DNA from 3 places in the Frateuria sp. GZRR35 genome. Region 1 is predicted to be linked to each of the others. Evidence: predicted binding sites of a transcription regulator. Region 1 holds the regulator's gene; each other region holds the start of a gene.

Region 1 (7,678 bases):
CCTTGCCGCCGGTCATCGCCGCACCGACAAGGAAGGTGCCGGTCTCGATGCGGTCGGGCAGCACTTCGTACTCGGCGCCCTCGAGGCGCTCGACGCCGTGGATCACCAGCGTGGCGGTGCCGATGCCCTCGATGCGTGCGCCCATCGCCACAAGGCAGTTGGCCAAATCGACGACCTCGGGCTCCTGCGCGGCGTTCTCGATGATCGTGGTGCCTTCGGCCAGCGTGGCGGCCATCAGGATGTTCTCGGTGCCGGTGACGGTCACCATGTCCATCGCGATGCGCGCGCCCTTCAGGCGCCTGGCGCGGGCACGGATGTAGCCGTTTTCCACCATCACCTCGGCGCCCAGCGCCTGCAGGCCGCGGATGTGCTGGTCGACCGGGCGCGAACCGATCGCGCAACCGCCAGGCAACGAGACTTCCGCCTCGCCGAAACGCGCCACCAGCGGGCCGAGCACCAGGATCGAGGCACGCATCGTGCGCACCAGGTCGTACGGAGCGACGTGGCTTTCGATGGTGCGCGGGTCGACGTGCATCTTCATGCGGTCGTCGAGCACCAGGTTGACGCCCATGCGGCCGAGCAGCTCGATGAAGGTGGTCACGTCGTGCAGGTGCGGCACGTTGGAGATGGTCACCGGACCATCGGCCAAGAGGCAGGCGGCGAGAATCGGCAATACGGCGTTCTTGGCGCCGGAAATGGCGACTTCGCCATGGAGCGGCTCGCCGCCGCTGATCAGGATCTTGGCCATGAATGTCCTTGGTGGAGGCAGGAAACCGGCGCGGCCTCAGCGGCGCGCCGCGGCTTCCTCGGGAGTCAACGTCTTGAGCGCCAGCGCATGGATCGCCCCGCCCATCAGCTCGCCCAGCGTGGCGTAGACCATGCGGTGGCGCGCCAGCGGCAGCTTGCCGGCGAACTGGCTGGCCACCACGGTGGCTTCGAAATGCACGCCATCGTCCCCGCTGACCTGCGCATTCGCGCCGGGCAGGCCGGTTTCGATCAGTGCCTGGATACGGGCAGGGTCCATCGGAGGGTCCATCGTCGGCGCGCGGAGCGAGGATTCAGCGCTTGTGAACCCAGTGCACGGCCATATGACGTTAAAATGCGGATATGCCATGGTAATGGAATTCCCGTGGCACAGAAATGCCAAAGGCCGCCCGCCGCCCCAGCCGAGACCCCATGAACGCACGCATCGCCCCGCCCGTCGCCAAGCTGGACCCGGACGCCATCGCCCGCAGCGGCCGCACGGTGATCGCCACCGAGGCGGCCGCGATCCGCGCGCTCGAAACGCGGGTGGACGCGAGCTTCGTCCATGCCTGCGGGTTGATCCTGGCCTGCCGCGGGCGCCTGGTCGTCACCGGCATGGGCAAGTCCGGCCACGTCGGCCGCAAGATCGCCGCCACCCTGGCCTCCACCGGCACGCCGTCGTTCTTCGTACACCCGGGCGAGGCCAGCCATGGCGACCTGGGGATGATCCAGCCGGACGACGTGGTGCTGGCCCTCTCCAATTCCGGCGAGACGGATGAACTTCTCTTCATCCTGCCGGTGATCAAGCGCCAGGGCATCCCGCTGATCGCCATCACCGGCAACCCGAAGTCGTCGCTCGCGCATCAGGCGGACGCGCACCTGGACGCCAGCATCTCCAGCGAAGCCTGCCCGCTGGGCCTGGCCCCGACCGCCAGCACCACCGCGGCGCTGGTGATGGGCGACGCGCTGGCGATCGCGCTACTGGAAGCGCGCGGCTTTACCGCCGAGGATTTCGCCCGCTCCCACCCGGCCGGCAGCCTCGGACGCCGACTGTTGTTGCACATCAGCGACATCATGCATACCGGCGAAGGCGTGCCCATGGTTGCGCCGGACGCGAACCTGACCGAAGCGCTGATGGAAATGACCCGCAAGCATCTGGGGATGACCGCCGTGGTCGATGCCGAGCATCGCTTGCTGGGCGTGTTCACCGACGGCGACCTGCGCCGCGCACTGGACGACGAAGACGTGAACCTGCGCGGCGCGAGCGTCGAGGCGTTGATGACCCGCGGTCCGAAAACCATCACCTCCGACAAGCTCGCCATCGAAGCGGCGCAGTTGATGGAAAAGCACCAGATCCACGCGTTGCTGGTGGTGGACGAGCAGCAGCGCGTGGTCGGTGCGCTGAACATCCACGACCTGCTGCGCGCCCGGGTGGTCTGACGGACGTGAATCGTAGATAGGGAATGGAGAATCGCCGCCTCTTCCCGCCGAGCCGCTTGTAACGATTCCCCATTCCCGATTGCCTATTTCCCCATGCCCTACCTCACCAACCTCCCTGCCGACCTGATCGCCCGTGCTGCCGGCATCCGCCTGGCGGTGTTCGACGTGGACGGCACGCTGACCGACGGACGCCTGTACTACGGCGAGGACGGTCGCGAGACCAAGGTGTTTTTCGTGCAGGACGGCCTGGGCCTGAAGCGCCTGCAGGTGCATGGCGTGCAGGTGGCGATCATCAGTGCGCGGATCAGCCATCCGGTCGCGCTGCGCGCCGAGGAACTGGGCATCACCCACGTCTACCAGGGTCAGGGCGACAAGCGTGTGTGCCTGCTGGAACTGCTCGACGCACTGAAGCTGGCGCCCGAGCAGGTCGCCTTCGTCGGCGACGACCTCCCGGACCTCCCGGCCATGCGCATCGCCGGGCTCGCGGTGGCCGTGGCCAACGCCCATCCGTGGGTGATCGAACAAGCGCACTGGACCACCGCCCGCGCTGGCGGCCAGGGCGGTGCGCGGGAGGTTTGCGACCTGATCCTGCATGCCCAGGGCAAGGCCGGCAATGAAAAGGAACGCTGGCAGTGAAGGAATGGTTGCGCGATCGCCGCCTCGTGGCGGCCATTGTCGCGGTCGCGCTGCTGGCCGGCGCGGCGCAATTGATGCTGTGGTGGATCGGGCCGCCGCCCAAGGTCAACGCATTCGTCGGCCCGCCGCGCTCGGGCTACACGCTGACCGACTTCAAGCTGACCCAGTACGGCACCGACGGCCTACCCAGCTTCCTGATCCAGGCGCCGCAGCTGGAACGGCGCGAAGGCGACGAGTCGCTGTACATCAACACACCCGATTTTCGCCTGCCCTCCAACCAGCCGGCAGTGCCCGACTGGCTCGGGCACTCGCTGTACGGCTGGGTCAACCAAGACGGCAGCCTGCTCAAGCTGCAAGGCCCGGTGCACCTGGAGCGTGCCGCATTCGACGACACGCCGCGGACGACGATCGACACCTCCGACGTCACCGCCTGGCCCAAGCAGAACCGCCTGCAGACCGCCGCGCCAGCCCAGCTGGTGCAGGGCGGCACTAGAATTCACGGCGTCGGCATGCGTGCCGACCTCAATGACAAACACCTGGAGCTGCTCGATGACGTCCACGCCACGTTCCCGCCCCGCCAGCACGCGCGCTAGCGCCCGCTGGGCGCTGGTACTGCTGGGCCTGCTGGTGCTGGCGCCGGCCCAGGCCAAGCGCAGCGACCGCGATCAGCCGATGGATGTACAGGCCTCGCACTTCGACGGCTTCCGCAAGCCCAACAGCACCACCACGCTCAAGGGCAACGTGGTGATTACCCAAGGCTCGCTGAAAGCCACCGGCGATCTGGCCAAAGTGCACTTCGACGCCAACGCCGAGATCGACAGCGTGGTGCTCACCGGCAGCCCGGCGCACCTCCAGCAGCTGGACGACAACGGCAACCTGATGCAGGGCGAGGCCGCCACCATCGACTACCAGGTGGCCAAGGATTTCGCCGTGCTGCAGGGACACGCCTCGATCAACCAGCACGGGCGCGGCGAAGCCCATGGCGACCGCCTCACCTACAACACGCAGACCAGCGAGATGACCGGCGACAGCGGTGGCGACGGCCGGGTGCACATGATCTTCAAGCCCAAGCCCAAGGCGGGTTCCGCCGCGGCTCCGGCAGCCGCTACCAGCACGCCCGCCCCCGCCACCAGCAGCGGGCAGCCCTGACCGATGCTCGCTGCCGAAGGCCTGCAGAAACGCTACCGCTCGCGCCAGGTCGTGCGCGATTTCGGTTTTTCGATCCGCCAGGGGGAAGTCGTCGGCCTGCTCGGCCCCAACGGTGCCGGCAAGACCACCTGCTTCTACATGGTGGTGGGCCTGGTCGAAGCCGACGGCGGCAGCATCCGGCTGGACCGCCAGGACATCACGGGCCTGCCCATGCACGCGCGCGCGCGGCTGGGCATCGGCTACCTGCCGCAGGAGGCCTCCGTGTTCCGCCGGCTCTCGGTGGCCGACAACATCCTGGCCGTACTCGAACTGCGCGAAGGCCTCACCGCCCGCCAGCGCAACGAACAGCTCGAAGGCCTGATGGACGAGCTGAAGATCGCGCACATCGCCGGCCAGAAAGGCATCAGCCTTTCCGGCGGCGAGCGCCGCCGCGTGGAGATCGCCCGCGCGCTGGCCGCGCAGCCGCGCTACATGCTGCTGGACGAACCCTTCGCCGGCGTCGACCCGATTTCGGTGGGCGAGATCCAGCGCATCGTGCGCCACCTGAAGGAACGCGGTATTGGCGTGCTGATCACCGACCACAACGTGCGTGAAACGCTGGGCATCTGCGACCGTGCCTACATCCTGAACGAAGGCGAGGTGCTCTCCCGCGGCACGCCGGCGCACATCCTGGCCGACGAAAAGGTGCGCGAGGTCTATCTGGGGCGCGAGTTCAAGCTCTGAAGCGGTGATGTGACGCAGGGCCCGCCAGCACCTGCCATCGCTATGGTCGCGTCACACCCGCCGGGGTAGGATGATCCCACGTCTCTCTGCTACGGCTGGCATGAAACCCGGGCTCCAGTTCCGACTCAACCAACAGCTCACCCTGACGCCGCAATTGCAGCAGGCGATCCGGCTGTTGCAGCTGTCGCAGCTGGAGCTGGAAGCGGAACTGCGCCAGATCGCCGAAGGCAACCCGCTGCTGGAGTTCGAGGAAGAATCGGCGCCCGGCGAAACCGAGGAGGAGAGCTACTCTCCCGCCCCGGACGAAGCGCCCACCGTCGACCACAACGCCGACGATGTCGCCGACTGGGGTGAATCGGGCACCTCCGCCGAGGCACCCATCGATTTCTCGCTCGGCAGCAATGCCCCCTCAGGCAGCCGTGGCGACGACGATTTCGAACCCCAGAACGCTGCGCCCGAGACACTTCAGGAGCACTTGCTGTGGCAGTTGAACCTGTCGCCGTTCAACACGCGACAGCGCCTGATCGCCACCGTGATCATCGACGCGCTCAACGCCGACGGCTATCTCGTCGAAGGCATCGAGGGCGTGCTCGCGGCCTTGCCGGCGGACCTCGATGCGACCATCGACGAAGTCGAGACAGTACGCCGCCAGTTGCAGCGCTTCGACCCCACCGGCATCGCCAGCGTCGACCTGCGCGATTGCCTGCGCGTGCAGCTGGAACAGTTCGAGGCCGACACCCCGCAGCGCGAGCTCGCGCTGCAGATCGTCGCCGGCGAACTTGAACTGCTCGCGCGCAACGACGTCGCCAAACTCGCACGCAAGCTGCGCGCAACCGAAGAAGAAGTCGCGGCCGCCGCATTGCTGATCCGCAGCCTCGATCCACGCCCCGGCGCCGCGCTCGACGCCACGCCGGTCGAGTACGTGGCGCCGGACGTCTACGCCTACAAGGAAGGCAGCCGCTGGAAGGTGAGCCTCAATCCGGACTGCCAGCCGAGGCTGGGCCTGAACCAGCACTACTGCAGCCTGATTGCGCAGGCGCGCGGCGAGGACGCCAGCTGGATGCGCGGCCAGCTGCAGGAAGCGCGCTGGCTGATCAAGAGCCTTGAATCGCGCGCCGAGACGCTAATGAAAGTTGCCGATGCGATCGTGCGCCGGCAGAGCGCTTTCCTGGACTACGGTCCGGAAGCGATGCATCCGCTGGTCCTGCGCGAAGTCGCCGAGGAGGTCGGCATGCACGAATCGACCATCTCGCGCGTCACCACGCGCAAGTACATCCATACGCCGCGCGGCACCTTCGAGCTGAAGTATTTCTTTTCCAGTGGCGTCTCCACCGAGGATGGTGGCGGCGCCTCGGCCACGGCCATCCAGGCCATGATCAAGAAGCTCATCGACGCGGAGGACACGCGCAAGCCGCTGTCCGACCAGGCCCTGGCCGAGGAGCTCAACCGCAAGGGCATCCAGGTCGCCCGCCGCACCGTGGCCAAATACCGCGAGGCACTGCGCATACCCAGTTCCAGCGAGCGCCAGCGCGCCAGCTGACCCTCTCTCCTGAAACCCGCCACTTGGAACCGGCCCGAACGATCCCATACGAGTGATAGACCGGCATGTCGTCACCATTGACGGTATGCGAACCCGCCGCCCCACGGCGGCCCGTAACAGAGGAGGCGCCCCATGCAGTTCCAACTCACCGGCCAGCAGATCGAAGTCACTCCTGCCCTGCGTGCGCATGCCGAATCCCGGCTCGATCGCCTGACCCGCCTCGACGAAAGGTGCCTGGGCCTGACCATGGTGCTGTCGATCGACAAGCTGCAACATTGCGCCGACGCCACCTTGAGCACCACGGGTGCCGCCCTCCACGCGGCGGCGTGCGGTGCGGACATGTACGCCTCCATCGACATGGTGTTCGACAAGCTCGCCGCGCAGTTGCGCCGCCATCGCGACAAGGTCACCGACAAGCACCAGCAGGAGGCGCGGGACGCCCGCCAGATCGGCTAAGCGGTCCCGCAACCGGCAAAAGAGACCCGCCTGGTGGCGGGTCTTTTTTTGCCCGAAGCGAAGCGCGATACCACGTACCCGAACCATCCCCCGCGACCGCGGGGGATGGTGCCGACAGGCGGATGGGGGCGCCTTTTGCGCGATATCTGGTCAGCCCGTCGCAAGGTTTCCCCATCCGCCCTGCGGGCACCTTCCCCGTGAGCGGGGGAAGGATGCAACGCGCAACGCCAGGCACGGCGGGCGGATCAGACTGCCGTTGCGACACTCGTTCACCCGCGCCCTCCCCCGCATAACTGGCACAATGCGTCCCGTTGCCCGCCGGAAGAAACATCCTTGGAACGCCTGACCGCACGACAACTCTTCGACGGTGTCCACGAGCGCATGGGCCTGCGCTGGGTGTCGGGCATGCGTGGCGAGGGACGCGTGCTCGAACCCGGCGCCACGGCCACGCGCCGCCCGTCGCTGGTCGGCTACCTCAACGTGATCTACCCCAACAAGGTGCAGATCATCGGTACCGAGGAGCTCAACTGGCTCGACAGCCTGGATTCCCGGCAGCGCTGGGAGGCGATGCACAAGATCGCCGCCTACCAGCCGGTGGCCCTGATCGTCACCAAGGACCAGACGATCCCCTCGGACCTGCGCGAGGTCGCCGAGGAAACCCACACGCCCTTGTGGATCAGCGCCAAGCGCGGCCACGAGCTGCTGACCTGGATGCAGTACCACCTGGCCCGCCTGCTGGCGCCGCGCATCACCCTGCACGGCGTCTTTCTTGAAGTCTTCTCGATCGGCGTGCTGATCACCGGCGAGTCCGGTTCGGGCAAGAGCGAACTGGCGCTGGAACTGATCAGCCGCGGTCATCGCCTGGTCGCCGATGACGCCACGGAATTCACCCTGATCGCGCCCGACGTGATCGACGGCACCTGTCCGGAACTGCTGCAGGACCTGCTCGAAGTGCGCGGCCTGGGCGTGCTTAACGTGCGCGAGATGTTC
Region 2 (7,678 bases), on a different contig from region 1:
CGCTGCCGATCGACTCCTTCAGCAGCGCGCCGAAGTCCGCCTTCGCCGCCGGCGTGGCCTTCAGCGCGGTCTCCGCCGGACGCACCTGGCTGGAGATCTGGCGCATCTGGGCGAGCAGGTTGTTGACGTCGATGGTGCTCATGTCGGGTTTCCGGCGCGTGGCGGGTTTTCAGAAGTGGGGTTGCACGAGGTGTGCCAGCTCTGCAGGGCCCCGATAGTGCGGAGATGCCGCCTTAGCCCTCTCCCCCGGCAATGCCGGGGGAGAGGGTTGGGAGACGGGGAGGCTCCTGGGGTTGGCTCTGCTTTTGACGAGAGCGAAGAGCGAAAGGCCTCCCCCTCTCCCCAACCCTCTCCCCCGGCCTGCGGCTGGGGGAGAGGGAGTAAGAGCTGAAGGCTCAGGCCGCCAGGCTGTTCTGCAGGCCGTACTTGCGCAGCTTTTCCACCAGCGTGGTGCGCTGCATGTGCAAGAGCTTGGCCGCATGGGCGACCACGCCACCGGTGACATCCAGCGCCTGGCGGATCAGGCCCACTTCGATGTCGGCCAGGTGGTCCTTGAGGTCCAGCCCGCCTTCGGGCAGCACGGTCGCGTCGGGGGCCACCGCCACGGCGGCGGCCATCGCGACCGGCATCGGCGCGCCGTCCATCAGGGCCAGCAGCGAGGCGCCCTGCACTTCTTCCACGACTTGGCGGCCGCGGTACTTCTCCGGCAGGTCGCTGGCGCGGATCTCGCCGTGCGGGTAGAGGATCGCCAGGCGCTCGACCAGGTTGCACAGCTCGCGCACGTTGCCCGGCCAGGCGTACTGGTGCAGCGCGTTCACCGCGCCGGCGGAGAAACGCACGCTGCCCAGGCCACGGCGCGCCAGGCGCTGGTTGAACTCGTTGATCAGCACCGGCAGGTCGTCCAGGTGCTCGCGCAGGCCCGGCATCTCCAGCGGGAACACCGAAAGGCGATAGAACAGGTCCTCACGGAACTTGCCCTCGGCGATCGCCTGCTCCAGGTTGCGGTGGGTGGCGGCGATGATGCGCACGTCGCAGCGCTGGGTCTTGTTGCCGCCGACGCGCTCGTACACGCGCTCCTGCAGCACGCGCAGCAGCTTGACCTGCATGGTCAGGCTCATGTCGCCGATCTCGTCCAGGAACAGCGTGCCGCCCTCGGCCATCTCGAAGCGGCCCTTGCGGGTGCTGATCGCGCCGGTGAAGGCGCCCTTCTCGTGGCCGAAGAGCTCGCTTTCGAGCAGCTCGGCCGGGATCGCGCCGCAATTGATCGCCACGAACGGCTTGTCGCGGCGCGGCGAGCACTCGTGGATGGTGCGCGCGACCATTTCCTTGCCGGTGCCGGATTCGCCCAGCACCAGCACGGACGAATCGAACGGCGCGACCTGGCGGATCAGCGCATTGACGCGACGCATCGGCGCGGAGTCGCCGACGAAGCGCAGCTCGCCGCGGCGGCCGCCGAGCAGGCGCGCGTACAGGCTGCGCATCACCTCGGCCAACTGCTCGTAGCGCAGCGGGAACTCGACCATGCCGACGCGGGCGGCAAACGGGGAGCTGGCGGCGCACAGACGGGAAGCCCATTCGGAGTCGCTGGCCAGCAGCACCGGCACGTGGCTGGCAGCGTCGCCCAGCAGGGCGAACTGGCGCTCGGCCGCTTCAGCGTCCTCGACCGTACCGACGTAGACGGCGCGCCAGGCGTGGGTCGATTCCTCCACGGCGGTGCAGTCCTCGCCCCGCTGCGGGTGGTAACCGAGGAAGTGCAATGCCGACAGGATGCATTCGGCGCGCGACTCGTTCGATTCGATCACCAGGAAATCGACCTTGCTCATTGTGTATGCCCTCCGCTTGACGCTCTGAACGACGAACCGCCGACTGTCCTGCAGTGTTCGTACTTCTTGGACCGCCGGCTTTCCGTCACCGGTCACGCGAGGGAGGGAGCAAGAAGAAGGCCAGCAGGGACGGCAGTTCGCACTGTCCGCGGACGGACGAGTGGCCCTAATGCGTCACATGTGAAAATCGCGTCGAAAGGACGTTACGCGGGAACCGAGCAACGGCGACGGTTTGCCGGCGCCACGCATCCGTCGGCGGAGTGACACAGCACGACACCGTCACCCCGGGCCACCGTCAAACGGACGGCGCGGGATGTGGTGATTTTGTGAAGTGCTTCACGAGTTGGCCGTGCAGCGCTTCACGCTGCGACGGCGGACGGTCAGATGCCAGCCTGACGCGCACCTGCCACTTTGCGTCGGTGGTGACGAAACACGAACCGTTCGAGTGACGCTGCGACGCCATCGCCCAGTGTGTGAAAGGCGACGAAGGCGCTGCCGTCGTCGAACCGGCGTTCCACGTACGCGGGCAGCTCCAGCGGCATGCCCGGGCAGGCGTCGAAGCGCAGGCGCAACATCAGCCCCTCGCCAGCGGGAACCAGCGCCGCCGGCAATACGGCGCCGATGGCGTTGAAGCGCAACGCCTGGCGCGGCGGCAGCGCATCGGCGGGTGTCGCCACGCGGTTGATCATGTCGATCAGCGCGTTGAGCTTGGCGTCCAGCCTCGACAGTTCCTGCATCACCGGGCTGTCGTCGTCAGGGGTTTCGGCGCGGCGTTCTTCCAGCGCGGCGACCGAAGCGAGCGCGGCAGCATTGCGCTCGGCCAGGCGCTGGGCGAGCCCTTCGGGGAGCGGCCAGGCAAGCGCCTGGCTGTCGGCATGCCAGCTGTCCTCGCAGGCAAGCCGCTGCTCGAACTCGTTCCAGGCGCTGGCGGTCATGTCGTTTCTCCGACGGGGGCTTTCATCGGGGGTGAGTATGCAAGCGGCGGGCCGGTTCTTATGAATAGCTTCGTCCGCAGGACGACGTTCGCCCGATCTTTCTCATCTTTGATGAGCGCAGGGGGAGAGGGAGCAGAGGCTCGAAACTTCCCGCAAGCCTTGGCCCCTCCTCACCCCAGCCCTTAGAGGGAGCAACGCTTTAGCCGCCGTAGGCGGCGATCGCGCGGGCGCGGTCCTGCCCGACCTGCCACTGCTCGCCGGCGTGGTCGCGTGCCTGGGTGACCAGTGCACTCAACTCCCGATCCAGCGCCAGCAGTTCGCCCAGTTGGCGCACGCTGTCCCCGTCCTGTGTCACCGGTCGCATGACCAGCGGATGGCGTTCGGCCTCCAGCGCGACCAGTTGCTCCCAGTCACCGGCACGGGCGGCCTCGAGCATGGCGCGGGTCAGCGTCAGGGCAAGTGGCAACGCGTCGTTCATGCGGCGGCGCCGGTGGGGCGACGCGCTTCGAGCGGTACCTGTACCCAGCTGCTTCGCACCTTCTGCAGCAGCGTGCTGACTTCGTCGAGTGCACCCACGTCGTTGCGCAGGTTGGCGTGCAGCAGGCGGCGGCTCATGTAGTCGTAGAGCTGGTCGAGCTGGCCGACCAGCGGCGTCTCGACCTCGTGGTTGAGCGCATCGCGCAGGCCACCAATGATTTCGATACAGCGGCCGATCACTTCGCCCTTGGGGCCAATTTCGCCGCGCTGCATGTGGCCGCGCGCGGTGACCAGGCGCTCCAGCGCGCCGTCCATCAGCAACGTGATCAGGCCATGGGGATCGGCCGATTCCACGCCGCCGTGCGAGCGGATCTGCTGGTAGGCGCCTGCGCCGTATCCGAATGCCATGGTCGGTTCCTCGCTTACTTGTTCTTGCTCGCCGCGGTGAGCGCGTCGAATTGCTGGGTGAGGTAGCTGCTGGTGCTGTTGAGCTTGGTCATCAGCGTATCCAGCGCGGTGAACTGGGCCTGGTAGCGCGCCGTGAGATCAGCCATGCGGCTGTCCAGTGCGGTCTGCTGCGCGGACAGGTCCTTCAGCTGCTTGGCCAGGCTGTCGGTGCGGCTGGCGATCACGCCCGTGCTGCCGACCCACTGGTCGAGCTGGGCGTTGAGCTTGGTGGCGAGGCCATCGTCGCCGTCGAACAGCGCAGCGGCCTGCTTGCCGCCGTCGGCCAGCGACTTGGACAGCTTGTCGCTGTCCAGCTTGAGCTTGCCGTCCACCTGCAACGAAATGCCCAGGTCCGCCAGCGAGCCACCGTTGGCCATGCCGCCAACCAGGCGCGAGAGCGTGCTGTTGATGCTGTTGGCAGTGGCGTCGCCGATCATCGCACCGGCGGTTTCGGTGGTGGCGTCGTACTTGGTGAGCGCCTGGTAGATGCCCACAAAGCTGTTGTACGTATTGACCAGGTTGGTCAGCGCGCTGGTCGCCTTGGAACCGTCGTTGGCGACGGTGAGCGTGCTGGTGCCTTCCTTGACCAGGTTCAGGCTGATGCCGTCGATCGCACCGGCGACCGTGTTGCCGGCGCTGTGGCCGGGCAGCCCGTCGATGGTGTACTCGGCATCCTGCGCGGCGGTGATCACGTTGAGCGCGTTGCCGCTGGAGGCCGCCGCATCGTAGTTGAGCGCGGCCAGGCCGCCGTCGCCGCCGCTGCTGGAGACCACGAAGCCATTGGCCGCGCCGGTGCGCGTGCCGCTGAGCACCAGGTGCGCACCGTCCGTGCCGGTGACGATGGTGGCCGAGACGCCGGGGTTGTCCTTGGACTTGTTGATCGCGTCGCGGATGCCCGCCAGCGTGTTGTTGCTGCTGTCGATGGTCAGGCTCATCGACTGGTCGCCCACCGCAAGGGTGAGCGTGCCGGTACCGACCACCGTGTCGGATTTGGCGAAGGCGCCCGAAGAGGCCTTCAGCGAGGTGGCCAGCTTGGTCACCTCGATCTTGTAGCTGCCGCCGACCGGCGTGCCGGCGCTGCTGGCGCCGAGTACGTCGGTGTCGCTGCTGGTCAACGAGCGGGCGCTGAAGGCGCTGCCATCGCTCAAGGGGACCATCGCGGACTGCAGCGCGGAGAGCGCGCTGCTGATCTGGCCCAACCCGGACAGCAGGGTATTGGCCTGCGCCGCCTGGTTGGTGATCTGGCTCTGTGGCCCCGCCTTCTTGGCGTTCACCAGCGTGGTCACCAGCTTGTCCACGTCGATGCCGGAACCCACGCCCATGGAAGTCAGCAAGCCCGTCGTCGGAGCGGTGGTGCCTACGGTGATTGCCATGGATATCGGTCCTAAGGAATGAGGGGAACGGTCGCGTTGCCGCGACCGTTCCGGGTTTCAACAATTACTGCAGGAGCTTGAGCACGCTCTGCGTGGTGGAGTTGGCCTGGGCCAGCACCGAGACACCGGCCTGCTGCAGGATGTTCGCGCTGGACATGTTGGCCGTTTCGGCCGCGAAGTCCGCATCCTGGATCTGGCTGCGCGAGGCAGACAGGTTCTGCGAGATGGTCTGCAGGTTGGCGATGGTCGAGCTGAAGCGGTTCTGCACCGCACCCAGGTCGCTGCGCATGGAGCTGATGGTGCTCAGCGCCGAGTCGATGCGGCTGATGGTGTCGTTGGCACCGGCCACGGTCTTGACGTCGCTGGCGGCCAGGTTGCTGCCTGCGCTGATGGGGGTGGTGCCCGCACCGGAGAAGTTCAGCTCGCCCGCGCCGGCCTTGGCGCCGTCGACGGTCAGGTCATCCTGCGAGTTCAGGTGGACCGACTTGGTCTCGCTGTCGTAGTAGGCGGAGACGCCGGTGATGCCCTTGGCATTGATCGCGTCGACCAGGCTCTGCGCATCCTTGTAGGTGCCGGTCATCTCGGTACCATTGATGGTCAGGTCGCCATCGACCAGGCTCAATTCGGAGCTAGCCGGAACGGCGGCCACGTCGGCCACGCCGGTCACGCTGGTGCCGGTGCCGACGACAGTGTCGGTATCGGCGACCGTGATGGCGCCGTCACTGGCCGTGGCCTTCTCGATCTTGATCTTGTTGCTGCCGGCGTCGGTCACCGTGTAGCCACTGCCCAGCGCACCGCTGATGTCGCTGATCAGATTGGAGTTGTCTGCATCGCCGGTGTAGTCACCCAGATTGACGGTGGTGCCATCGATATCGAACGACTTGCCCGTCAGGTTCGCCCCGGGGGTGATGGCATCGGTGGTGAACGAAGCCTTGGTGCCCGGCACGGCGGCCGAACCGGCCGTGGCGAACTTGGCGCTGATGTCACCGGTCGAGGACTGGGCGATCTGGCCCACCTGCTTGGCACCGGCACCCTGGCTCAGGTTGACCGAGATGGTCTCGCCGACGTTCGCACCGATCTGGAACGCGGCCGAACCGAAGCTGCCGTCGAGCACGTGGCGGCCGTTGAAGGTGGTCTGCTGCGCGATACGGGTGATCTCGGCCAGACGCTGCTGCACTTCCGCGTCCAGCGCCTGACGGTCGCTGTCGGAGTTGGTGGCGTTCGCCGACTGCACCGCCAGGGTGCGGATGCGCTGCATGTTGTTGGTCACCTCGTTCAGCGCCGACTCGGTCGTCTGCGCCAGGGAGATGCCGTCGTTGGCGTTGCTGACAGCCTGGTTCAGGCCGTTGATCTGGGTGGTGAAGCGCGTCGAGATGGCGAGGCCGGCGGCATCGTCCTTCGCGCTGTTGATCTTCATGCCCGAGGACAGGCGCTCGATCGCGGTGGAGAGCTTGCTCTGCGACTTGGCCAGGTTGTTCTGGGCGTTCAGCGAGCTGATGTTGGTGTTGACGCTCATGACCATGGGAATTTCTCCGAATAGGGTCTTGTGTGCCGGTGGCCGGCGGTGGTAGCCAGCGGGGATTCCGTTGGGAACACCGCCGCCTCAGGACCTTTTTCGACGTCGATCATGGAAACTTGAGCGGGTCAACTGCTTTTTTCGATGTTTCGTTTGAATCGAACGCGCAACGCCATCCAATCTCTTGTAGGAGCCCGCTTGCGGGCGATGCTTCTGCCTTGATCTCGCGGGAAGAAGGGCATCGCCGGCAAGCGGGCTCCTACACGGCTGTGCGCTATTTGATGTAATCGAACAACGACATGTTCTGCAGCTTGCTGAAGGTCAGCTGCGCCGCCTGCAACGCGGAGCTTTGCAGGCTCAGCCTGCTCACCGCATCGTAGTAATCCAGGTCCTGCACGTTGGACAGCGCGCTCTTGTACTGCAGCGTCAGGTCGTCGTTGAGCGAGGCCTGCTGGTCGAGCGCGTTCATGCGCCCGCCTACGGCAGCGCGCGCCTCGATGACCGAACCGACGGCCTGGTCGAGATTGGCCAGTTGGCCGTTGAGCGCGTTCTGCATGTCTGCGCCGCCGCTGCCGGGCCGGGTCAGCGTGGCGACGATGCCGTCCAGCGTGTCGAACATGCTCTGGTCGGACGAGGGCGCCACGCTGAAGCTGTCGCCAGCCGCCGGCGTCCCGGAGAACGCCACCTGCACGCCGCGGAAGGCAACAGTGCCGCCCTTGTCGGCGTCATAGCTTCCGCTGGTGACCAGCGCGCCGCCGCCATCGCGTACTTCGAACGTGTCCGGTGCGGTGAATGTCACCTGGTAGCTCGCGCCATCCCACGCGTCGGCGTCGACGACACTGCTCGCGCCGGCCACGGCGGTGCCGCCGTTGCTGGCGCCGGCGGCGACGGCGAAGGTGCCGTTGCCGGTAGGGACATTCATGAAGATGCCGCTGCCAGGATCGCCGGTGGCAACCTGCAGGCCGGGGCCTGCGGCCACCATGCGCTGCCCTTCGTCACCGACGTAGCTCACGCCACCGGCCTGCGACATGAACGGCTGCGCGCCGGTGCGATTGCCGGCAAAGATGTAGTCGCCCTGCGAATCCTTGCTGTTGGCGATGCCCAGCA
Region 3 (7,678 bases), on a different contig from region 1:
GCAGGTCGGCCGCGCCCACGTCCAGCATCAACAGGCAGCCGCGCTGGGCCATCTTGTTGAGCCGCTCCATCAGCTCGGCGTCGTCGGCCATCGCCGGCTGCAGTACCACGCCAAAGCGTGGCTGGTGCGCCAGCACGTCGGTCTGCCCCAGCAGCAGTTCGCGTGAAAGAGTGAGGAAGGTGCGGTTGCCGCGTACCAGCCGGGTCAGCGCGCCATCGGCCAGGGTCGAGAGCACGCGCTGCATCAGCTCCTGCTCGTCGCCGGCGTGGCGGTGGAACATCACTTCATAGGCGAACAGCTCGCGTTTCTGGTCCAGCATCGGCACTCGTACCACCGGCAGCGGGATGTCGCGGTTGCCGGCAAGGCGGGACTGGGCAGAAACGGCGGTATCGCTCATGGTCTTGATCTACTCGCGGGCTTATCCCGCCTGGGATGGATCACCACCGGCCTTGCGGCGCGGTGTCCGTAAGACTCGTATCGATCAGGCCGAGGCCAGGTGGTGCGAGCGCAAGGCCGTGCGCACTTCGCCACCGGGTCCGTACACGCTGCGCACCTCGCCACCCTGGCCGCTCAGCACGGCCAGCGCTTCGCGCACCTGGGCCAGCCGCTGGCTGACCAGGCTGCCGTTGCGCTGGTTCATCTCGTGACACCCACGCAGCAAGCCGAGCACCTCGCGCCAGCGCGGTTCGGTGCGCGCGGCTGCGGTCGGCTCCAGCTTGAGCATCTGCACGCGTTCGGCGTCCAGCTCTTCCAGCCGCTGCATCAGGGCCTGTTTCTGGCTCCCGGCGCGGTCCAGCGCGGCTGCATCGGCGGCGACCAGCGCTTCGCGTTCGGCGACCAGGGTGGCCGAGAGCTCGGTGGCGGCCCGGTGCAGGTCCTCCACCACCGCGTCCAGCGCGGCTTCGAGCTCGTGGTGCAGCAGCTTGCTCATGGCGCGCGGTTACGGCTTCGCCGGGCCGGCGATCTGCGCGTCGAGCGCGATCATCTTGTCGGCGATGGCGGCCGGGTTGACCTGGTAGCTGCCGTCGGCGATCGCCTGGCGGATCTTCTCCACCCGCTTGGTATCGATCGCGGACTGGCCGTCCACCTTGGCGGCGTCCTGCAGCGCACGCGCCGAGTCGGTCAGGCGGACGCTGTCGTCCTTGCCCTGCACGCTCGCGGGGGCGTCGGTCGCGGCATTGTTGCTGCCGGCCGCGGCACCGTTGGCCTGGTTGCCGGGCGCCTGGGGCAGAAGCGGCAAGCCGTTGTTGGAAATGGTCGTATTCATCGGTCCTTCTCGAGTCGGTTAGGCCCTGTCCCTTGGGGAATCGGCCGGGCTGGAGAAAACTTTAGTGCTTTCGGGAACATCGGTTTCCGGCGGCCGTTCAGGGTAGCGCCACGACCACGCCGGGGCCGCGCACGATCGCGTCCACCACCCGGCCGGAGCTGCCGTTGCGCACCCGCAGACGGGCCCCCGCGTCGCCGCTGCCCAAGGCAATGCCCTCGGCGCGCACCGCGATCCCGCCCAGCTCGGCGACCAGTTGCACGTGGTCGCCCGCGCGTACCGTCTGACGTCCGCCCAATGCGCCGGGCGTGAGCACGCTGCCGGCGGCGACCGGGCGCGACAGGCTGCGCTCGGCCACCTGGTCCAGGCCGCCGAGGTAGCCGTAGGGCAGGCGGGTGACGTCGCGTTGCTCGATACGCACGTCGGCCGCCACGATGCCGTCGCCGCGGATCAGCGGTCGGTTGGCGACCAGTACTTGGCGCCAGACCTTCAGTGTGACCGGCACGCGCAGCGTCCAGCCATTGGCGGTCGGGCAGCGCATCAACACACTCAGCCGCGGCGTCATGCGCAGTCCGCCGGGCAGGCTGGCGGCCAGCGGCAGGGCGCAGTCGGCGATATGCAGGCGCGGATCCAGCGCCTCGGATTTCACCTCGACGCGGCTCCCCGGCGCGGCGTATTGCTGTTCGACGAAGCGTTCGGCCTGGGCGCGCAGGTCCGCCTCCGACAGCGGCGCGGCGACCGCCGGCAGGGCGGCCACGCCCTCCAGCAGCAGCGCGAGCAGCAGGCCGCGGCGCGCCAGGCCCATCATGCGTCCGCCAGCAGGGCGGCGAGCTGGGTGACCAGTGCCTCGCGCTCGGATTCCAGCCGCTGGCTGAGCTGCTGAGCCTGTTCGATCTGGCCGTTGCAGAGCAGGCCGACAAAGGCATTGCCGTGTTCGGACAGGCGTGCGCCGGCCTCGCTCAGTGCGCTGGCGGCGGGATGATCGGGATGCTGTGCGGCGAGGCGGCGCACCGTGCGGTCCAGCGCATCGGTGTCGAACCAGCGCCGGTCAAGCGCGCCCGGTTCGAGCAGCGCCAGCTCGGTTGCCTGGCGGATGCCCTGGGCCGATTCGCGCACCGCCAGGCTGAGGCTGGCCGGGTCGTTGCCGGCCTCCTGTTCCAGCCAGCCCAGCGCCAGGCGGTGGGCGAGCAGGGCGGCACGGCTGAGCGACTCGCTCTGCCGGCGCGCCTCGGTGCTGCGCCGCTGCAGTGCGCCGAGCGCGGCCTGCGCGGCGGCGGCGCGGGCCTGCTGCACGTCCTGCCCCTGGCGCAGCTGGGCGACCTTTTCGCTGGCGCTGGCAAGCGCCTCGGCGCTCTTGCCCATCGCGTCGTTGGCCTGGCTGACGCCGGATTGCGCATGTTCCAGGCGCTGCATGCCCTGTTGCACGTCGACGTCCAGTTGCCGGGAGAAATCCCCGATGGAGCCGGTAACGGTCTCGATCTCGGTGGTGGCCTGGGTGGTTTTTTCGGCCAATTGCTTGACCTCGTCGGCGACCACCGCGAAACCGCGGCCCGCCTCGCCCGCACGGGCCGCCTCGATCGCCGCATTCAGCGCGACCAGGTTGGTCTGGTGGGCGATTTCCTGCACCACGCCGGTGAGCTTGCGGATCTGCTCGACCTGTTCGGCCAGGCGGGACTGGTTGCGGTTCATCGCCGACAGCGCGCTGCGCAACAGGCGTAGCTGGCCATCGAGCTCGCTCACGCCGGTGCTGCCGTTCTGGCGTGCCTGTTCGACCTGCGCCAAGCCATTGGCGACCTGCTGCAGGGCCGTCGAGATTCCGGCGCTGGCGTCCGTCAAGCGGCCGACACCATCGCGGCTTTCCTGGGTGGCCTTGTCCAGCGAGGACTGCTCGCGCCCCAGCAGCTGCGCGGCGGCGAGCACCAGGCCTTGTTGCTCCAGGGTCTGCAGCGCCAGCACCGACGGCTGGCCGGCGTCGAGGCTGGCCAGCAGCGGTGCCAACGCGCGGGCGACCGCGGGGTGCTGGTTGGACAGCTGTTCGAGGCGGGCCTCGTCGCCAGCGGCGGCCGCTTGGACCAGCGCGGCCAGGGACTGGCTACGGATCAGGCTCATGTGGATTGCGGTTCCTGCGGATGAATGTTCAGGACATCGTCTGGATGCGTCGAAACTTGAACAAGCAACGCCTGTGCCACCCTCGAATGCAGCACCGCGCCGTTGCCCTTTCCCTCACGCTTCGCCGTCGAAGGCCTGGTCGACAACTGGTGCTTCCCCCGCCCGCGGGGGAAGGTGCCCGAAGGGCGGATGGGGGAAGCCTTGCGGGGAATCACCCGGATATCGCGCCCAAAAGCGCCCCCTCCGCCTGTCGGCACCTTCCCCCGCGTTCGCGGGGGAAGGCCCGGGATCGTGGCCCCGCGCTGTGTGCTTTCCCTCCGCGCTGGCCATCGGAGGCTTGGTCGACAGCTGGTCCTTCCCCCGCCTGCGGGGGAAGGTGCCCGAAGGGCGGATGGGGGAAGCCTTGCGGGGAATCACCCGGATATCGCGCCCAAAAGCGCCCCCCTCCGCCTGTCGGCACCTTCCCCCGCGTTCGCGGGGGAAGGCCCGGGATCGTGGTGCCGCGCTGTGTGGCTGCGTTCGCGGGGAAGGACACAAGTGCGGAGCCTCAAGCGCCAGGGCAGATGGCCGATACGCGGGGGCTAGTCCTTTCTTTGCTGGAGAACCCCATGGCCGGCGCGCTGCTGGAAAACGTCGAACGCCAGACCCGCCTGGCCGGGCACAATCGCGTGGCGATGCTGTTGTTCCGACTGGGCGACGCGCAGCTGTTCGGCATCAATGTATTCAAGGTGCGCGAGGTGCTGCGCCGCCCGCCATTGGAACGCATGCCGGGCGCGCATGCGTTGATCGCCGGCAGCTGCGACTACCGCGGGCAGACGATCCCCGTGATCGACCTGGCCGCGGCGCTGGGCTACCCGGCGCTAATCGACGAGCCGTCCGCGCACCTGATGGTCACCGAGTTCAGCCGCACGGTGCAGGGCTTCCTGGTCTCCGACCTGAAGAACATGGTCCATTGCGAGGGCGAGTCGCTGGTCGCACCCAGCGCCGCGCTGGGCTTCGGACCGCGCGTCAACGCGGTGACCCGCATCAACGGCGCGCTGGTGGCGGTGGTCGACGTGGAGCACGTGCTGGCGAGCATCGACGGCGCGCCGGGCGAGCTTTCGACCCAGATGCAGCGGGCCGCCGGCGCCCACACGCTGCGCCCGCGCCGCGTGCTGGTGGCGGACGACTCGGTGGTCGCGCGCCGCCGGCTGATCAGCATCTTCCAGCAGATGAACATCGAGTGCGTGGTGGCTCAGGACGGCCGCGAGGCGCTCGACCGCCTCACCGAGCTGGCCGAAGGGGATCCGGAGGAGGGCGTCAATTTGGTGGTGTCGGACATCGAAATGCCGCGGCTGGACGGTTACGCGCTGACCCGCGCTATCCGCGAAACGCCCACGCTGCGGCGGCTCAAGGTCGTGCTGCACAGCTCGCTGAGCGGCCTGTTCAACGAAGCGATGGTGCGCGAGGTCAATGCCGACCGTTTCATCGCCAAGTTCCAGCCGGACCTGCTGGCGCAGGCGGTGATCGACCTGCTGCCACAAGAGGGCGAAGGCTGACTCTCCCTGTAGGAGCGCACTTGGGCGCGACCCGGGTGCACGGCGGTCGCGCCCAAGTGCGCTCCTACAGGGGGTACACGTGGGTGTCGGAAATCCGACTCTGCCCGTAAACGAAAACCCGGCTCAACGCGCAAAGCCAGCCCCAGCAAGGCTTCGCGCCCCCATGGCACACAACTTGCCTCCAGCCCCGTGCGGACACATCGACCGCGCGGAGGCAAGCGATGAGCCAACCCATCGACAACCTGTTCGGCATGCACACCGGCGCCATGGCGCTGTGGCAGCGCCGTACCGAAGTGCTGGCCAGCAACCTGGCCAACGCCGACACGCCCGGCTACCTCGCCCGCGACGTCGACTTCCGCAAGGCGCTCGCCGCCGCCGGCAGCAGCGGCGAAGGCACCTTGCCGCTCGCCGCGCCCACGCAAGGCCAGATCGATCCGGTCGCCCAGGCGCGCGACACGCTCGCCTACCGAGTGCCGACCCAGCCGAGCATGGACGGCAATACCGTCGACGCCCAGCAGGAACAGGCCGCCTTCGCCGCCAACAGCGTCCATTACCAGGCAAGCATGGCCTTCATCACCGCGCAGATCCGCATGCTGCGCACCGCCATCACCGGAGGCCAGGGCTGATGTCGCTTTTCAACGTCTTCAACGTCGCCGGCTCCGGCATGGCGGCGCAGTCCACCCGGCTCAACACGGTCGCCAGCAACCTGGCCAACGCCGACAGCGTGGCCAGCTCGCCGGACGCTGCCTACCGCGCCAAGGAGCCGCTGTTCGCCGCGATCCGCAATGGCCTCGACGGCCAGCCGGCCGACGCGGGCAGCGAGGGCGTCAAGGTGCTCGGCGTCACCGAAAGCCCGAACGCGATCACCAGCCGCTACGAGCCGGGCAACCCGCTGGCCGATACCGACGGCTACGTCTACCAGAGCAACGTCAACCCGGTGGACGAGCTGGTCAACATGATTTCCGCCTCGCGTTCGTACCAGAACAACGTCGAGGTGATGAACACCGCGCGCCAGCTGATGCAGAAGACGCTGGACCTCGGGAAGTAAGGAGCGGCCATGAGCGACCTCGCCATCAATTCCAGCAACGCCGCCGGCGCCGCCAGTGCGCTCGGCCAGACCAAGACGCTGAGCCAGGCCGACTTCCTCAGCCTGCTGATCCAGCAGATGCGCAACCAGGACCCGACCCAGCCGATGGATTCCTCGCAGATGGTCAGCCAGCTCGCGCAGATCAACCAGGTGTCGGCCACGCAGAACCTGCAGACCTCCTTCGACGCGCTCGCGCAGTCGATGCAGGGCAACCAGTTGCTGCAGGCCTCCAGCATGGTCGGCCGCGACGTCACCGTGCCTTCGGCGGTCGGTCGCCTGCAGGGCGGCAGCCTGGACGGCGCGGTGAACGTGCCCGATGGCGGCGGCCGCACGCTGGTGCAGATCGTCGACACCGCCGGCAACGTCGTGCGCACGATCGACCTGGGCACGCAGACCGCCGGCCTCACCGATTTCCACTGGGACGGCACCGGCAACGACGGCGAGCCGCTGCCCCCGGGCACCTACGGCCTCGCCGCGCAGACCGGCAACACCGCGGTGGCTACTTATGTCACCGGCAAGGTCGCCGGTGTGGGCATGACCGGCGCCGACGGCGCCTATCTCGACGTGGACGGTTTCGGCGGCGTGCTGCTGAGCCAGGTCGCGCGCGTCAACTAATTCATCAGGGGAAAACCGATGGCTTTCAATATCGCGCTGAGCGGCCTGAACGCGGCGTCCAAGGACCTCGAGGTCACCGCCAACAACATTGCCAACACCGGCACCACGGGCTTCAAGGGTTCGCGCGCCGAGTTCGCCGAGCTGTACAACTCGGCCGGCCGCAACCTCTCGGCGACCGCCATCGGCAGCGGCGTGCGGCTGGCCGACGTGGCCCAGCAGTTCGCCGCCGGCAACGTGGAGAACACCGGCAACAGCCTGGACTTCGCGATCAGCGGCGATGGCTTCTTCACCATGCGCGACGGCAAGGGTTACTCCTACACCCGCGCCGGCGCGTTCAACCAGGACAACAACGGCTACGTGGTCAACACCAGCGGCCAGCACCTGCAGGTGTTCCCGCCGGCCGGCAACGGCTTCGACACCAGCACCATGGTCGACCTGCAGCTGACCAACGCGCAGAGCGCAGCCAAGGCCACCGGCAGCGTCGAGATGTCGCTGAACCTGCCGTCGGATGCCGCGGCACCGACCACCACGCCGTTCAACCCGACGGACGCGCTGAGCTACAACCAGGCGACGCCGTTCACCGCCTACGACTCGCTCGGCGCCACCCACAACGGCACCGTCTACTACGTCAAGGGTGCCGCGCCGAATACGTGGAACGCCTACCTGTACGTCGATGGCGTCTCGGCCGGCGCACCGCAGACCCTTTCCTTCAACACCAGTGGCGCGCTCGCGACCCCGGCCGGCGGCAAGCTCAACTTCCCCGCGCTGGCGGTGACCCCCGGCGCCGATCCGCTGACGCTGTCGATCGACGTCAACAAGGTCACCCAGTTCGGCAACGCCTACGCGCTGAGCTCGATCAACCAGGACGGCTACCCCAGCGGCACGCTGTCGGGTATCGACGTGTCCAGCGAGGGCGTGGTGCAGGCCAAGTATTCCAATGGCCAGGCCGTGTCGCTCGGGCAGCTTGCCCTGGCCAACTTCAACAACCTGCAGGGCCTGCGCCAGCTCGACAACACCGGCTGGGCCGCCTCGTTCGATTCGGGCACCGCGATCATGGGCGTGGCC

The links. The regulator sigma-54, encoded in region 1, starts transcription at its own class of promoters, with help from an activator protein. The targets are predictions, from matches to a motif close to TGGCACGNGCNTTGC.
Region 2: ACFWZ3_RS13010 (PilZ domain-containing protein) is a predicted target of sigma-54. The motif match lies at 2,798-2,812, and genes of this name have one in related genera.
Region 3: flgB (flagellar basal body rod protein FlgB) is a predicted target of sigma-54. The motif match lies at 5,076-5,090, and genes of this name have one in related genera.

The regions. Positions count from the first base shown of each region.
Region 1 is NZ_JBHZGL010000010.1:150,145-157,822, reverse strand. Features, by position in the region: gene murA (UDP-N-acetylglucosamine 1-carboxyvinyltransferase) at 1-748, opposite strand, end outside; gene ACFWZ3_RS12850 (BolA family protein) at 785-1,024, opposite strand; gene ACFWZ3_RS12845 (KpsF/GutQ family sugar-phosphate isomerase) at 1,177-2,184, shown strand; gene ACFWZ3_RS12840 (KdsC family phosphatase) at 2,278-2,820, shown strand; gene lptC (LPS export ABC transporter periplasmic protein LptC) at 2,811-3,413, shown strand; gene lptA (lipopolysaccharide transport periplasmic protein LptA) at 3,370-3,969, shown strand; gene lptB (LPS export ABC transporter ATP-binding protein) at 3,973-4,692, shown strand; gene ACFWZ3_RS12820 (RNA polymerase factor sigma-54) at 4,793-6,232, shown strand; gene hpf (ribosome hibernation-promoting factor, HPF/YfiA family) at 6,365-6,688, shown strand; gene hprK (HPr(Ser) kinase/phosphatase) at 7,022-7,678, shown strand, end outside.
Region 2 is NZ_JBHZGL010000011.1:33,222-40,899, forward strand. Features, by position in the region: gene fliE (flagellar hook-basal body complex protein FliE) at 1-142, opposite strand, end outside; gene ACFWZ3_RS13005 (sigma-54 dependent transcriptional regulator) at 396-1,823, opposite strand; gene ACFWZ3_RS13010 (PilZ domain-containing protein) at 2,204-2,758, opposite strand; gene ACFWZ3_RS13015 (flagellar protein FliT) at 2,958-3,236, opposite strand; gene fliS (flagellar export chaperone FliS) at 3,233-3,643, opposite strand; gene fliD (flagellar filament capping protein FliD) at 3,658-5,055, opposite strand; gene ACFWZ3_RS13030 (flagellin N-terminal helical domain-containing protein) at 5,120-6,577, opposite strand; gene flgL (flagellar hook-associated protein FlgL) at 6,846-7,678, opposite strand, start outside.
Region 3 is NZ_JBHZGL010000011.1:48,161-55,838, reverse strand. Features, by position in the region: gene ACFWZ3_RS13115 (EAL and HDOD domain-containing protein) at 1-397, opposite strand, end outside; gene ACFWZ3_RS13110 (flagella synthesis protein FlgN) at 482-931, opposite strand; gene flgM (flagellar biosynthesis anti-sigma factor FlgM) at 941-1,267, opposite strand; gene flgA (flagellar basal body P-ring formation chaperone FlgA) at 1,365-2,069, opposite strand; gene ACFWZ3_RS13095 (methyl-accepting chemotaxis protein) at 2,069-3,373, opposite strand; gene ACFWZ3_RS13090 (chemotaxis protein) at 3,982-4,911, shown strand; gene flgB (flagellar basal body rod protein FlgB) at 5,133-5,537, shown strand; gene flgC (flagellar basal body rod protein FlgC) at 5,537-5,959, shown strand; gene ACFWZ3_RS13075 (flagellar hook assembly protein FlgD) at 5,969-6,613, shown strand; gene flgE (flagellar hook protein FlgE) at 6,632-7,678, shown strand, end outside.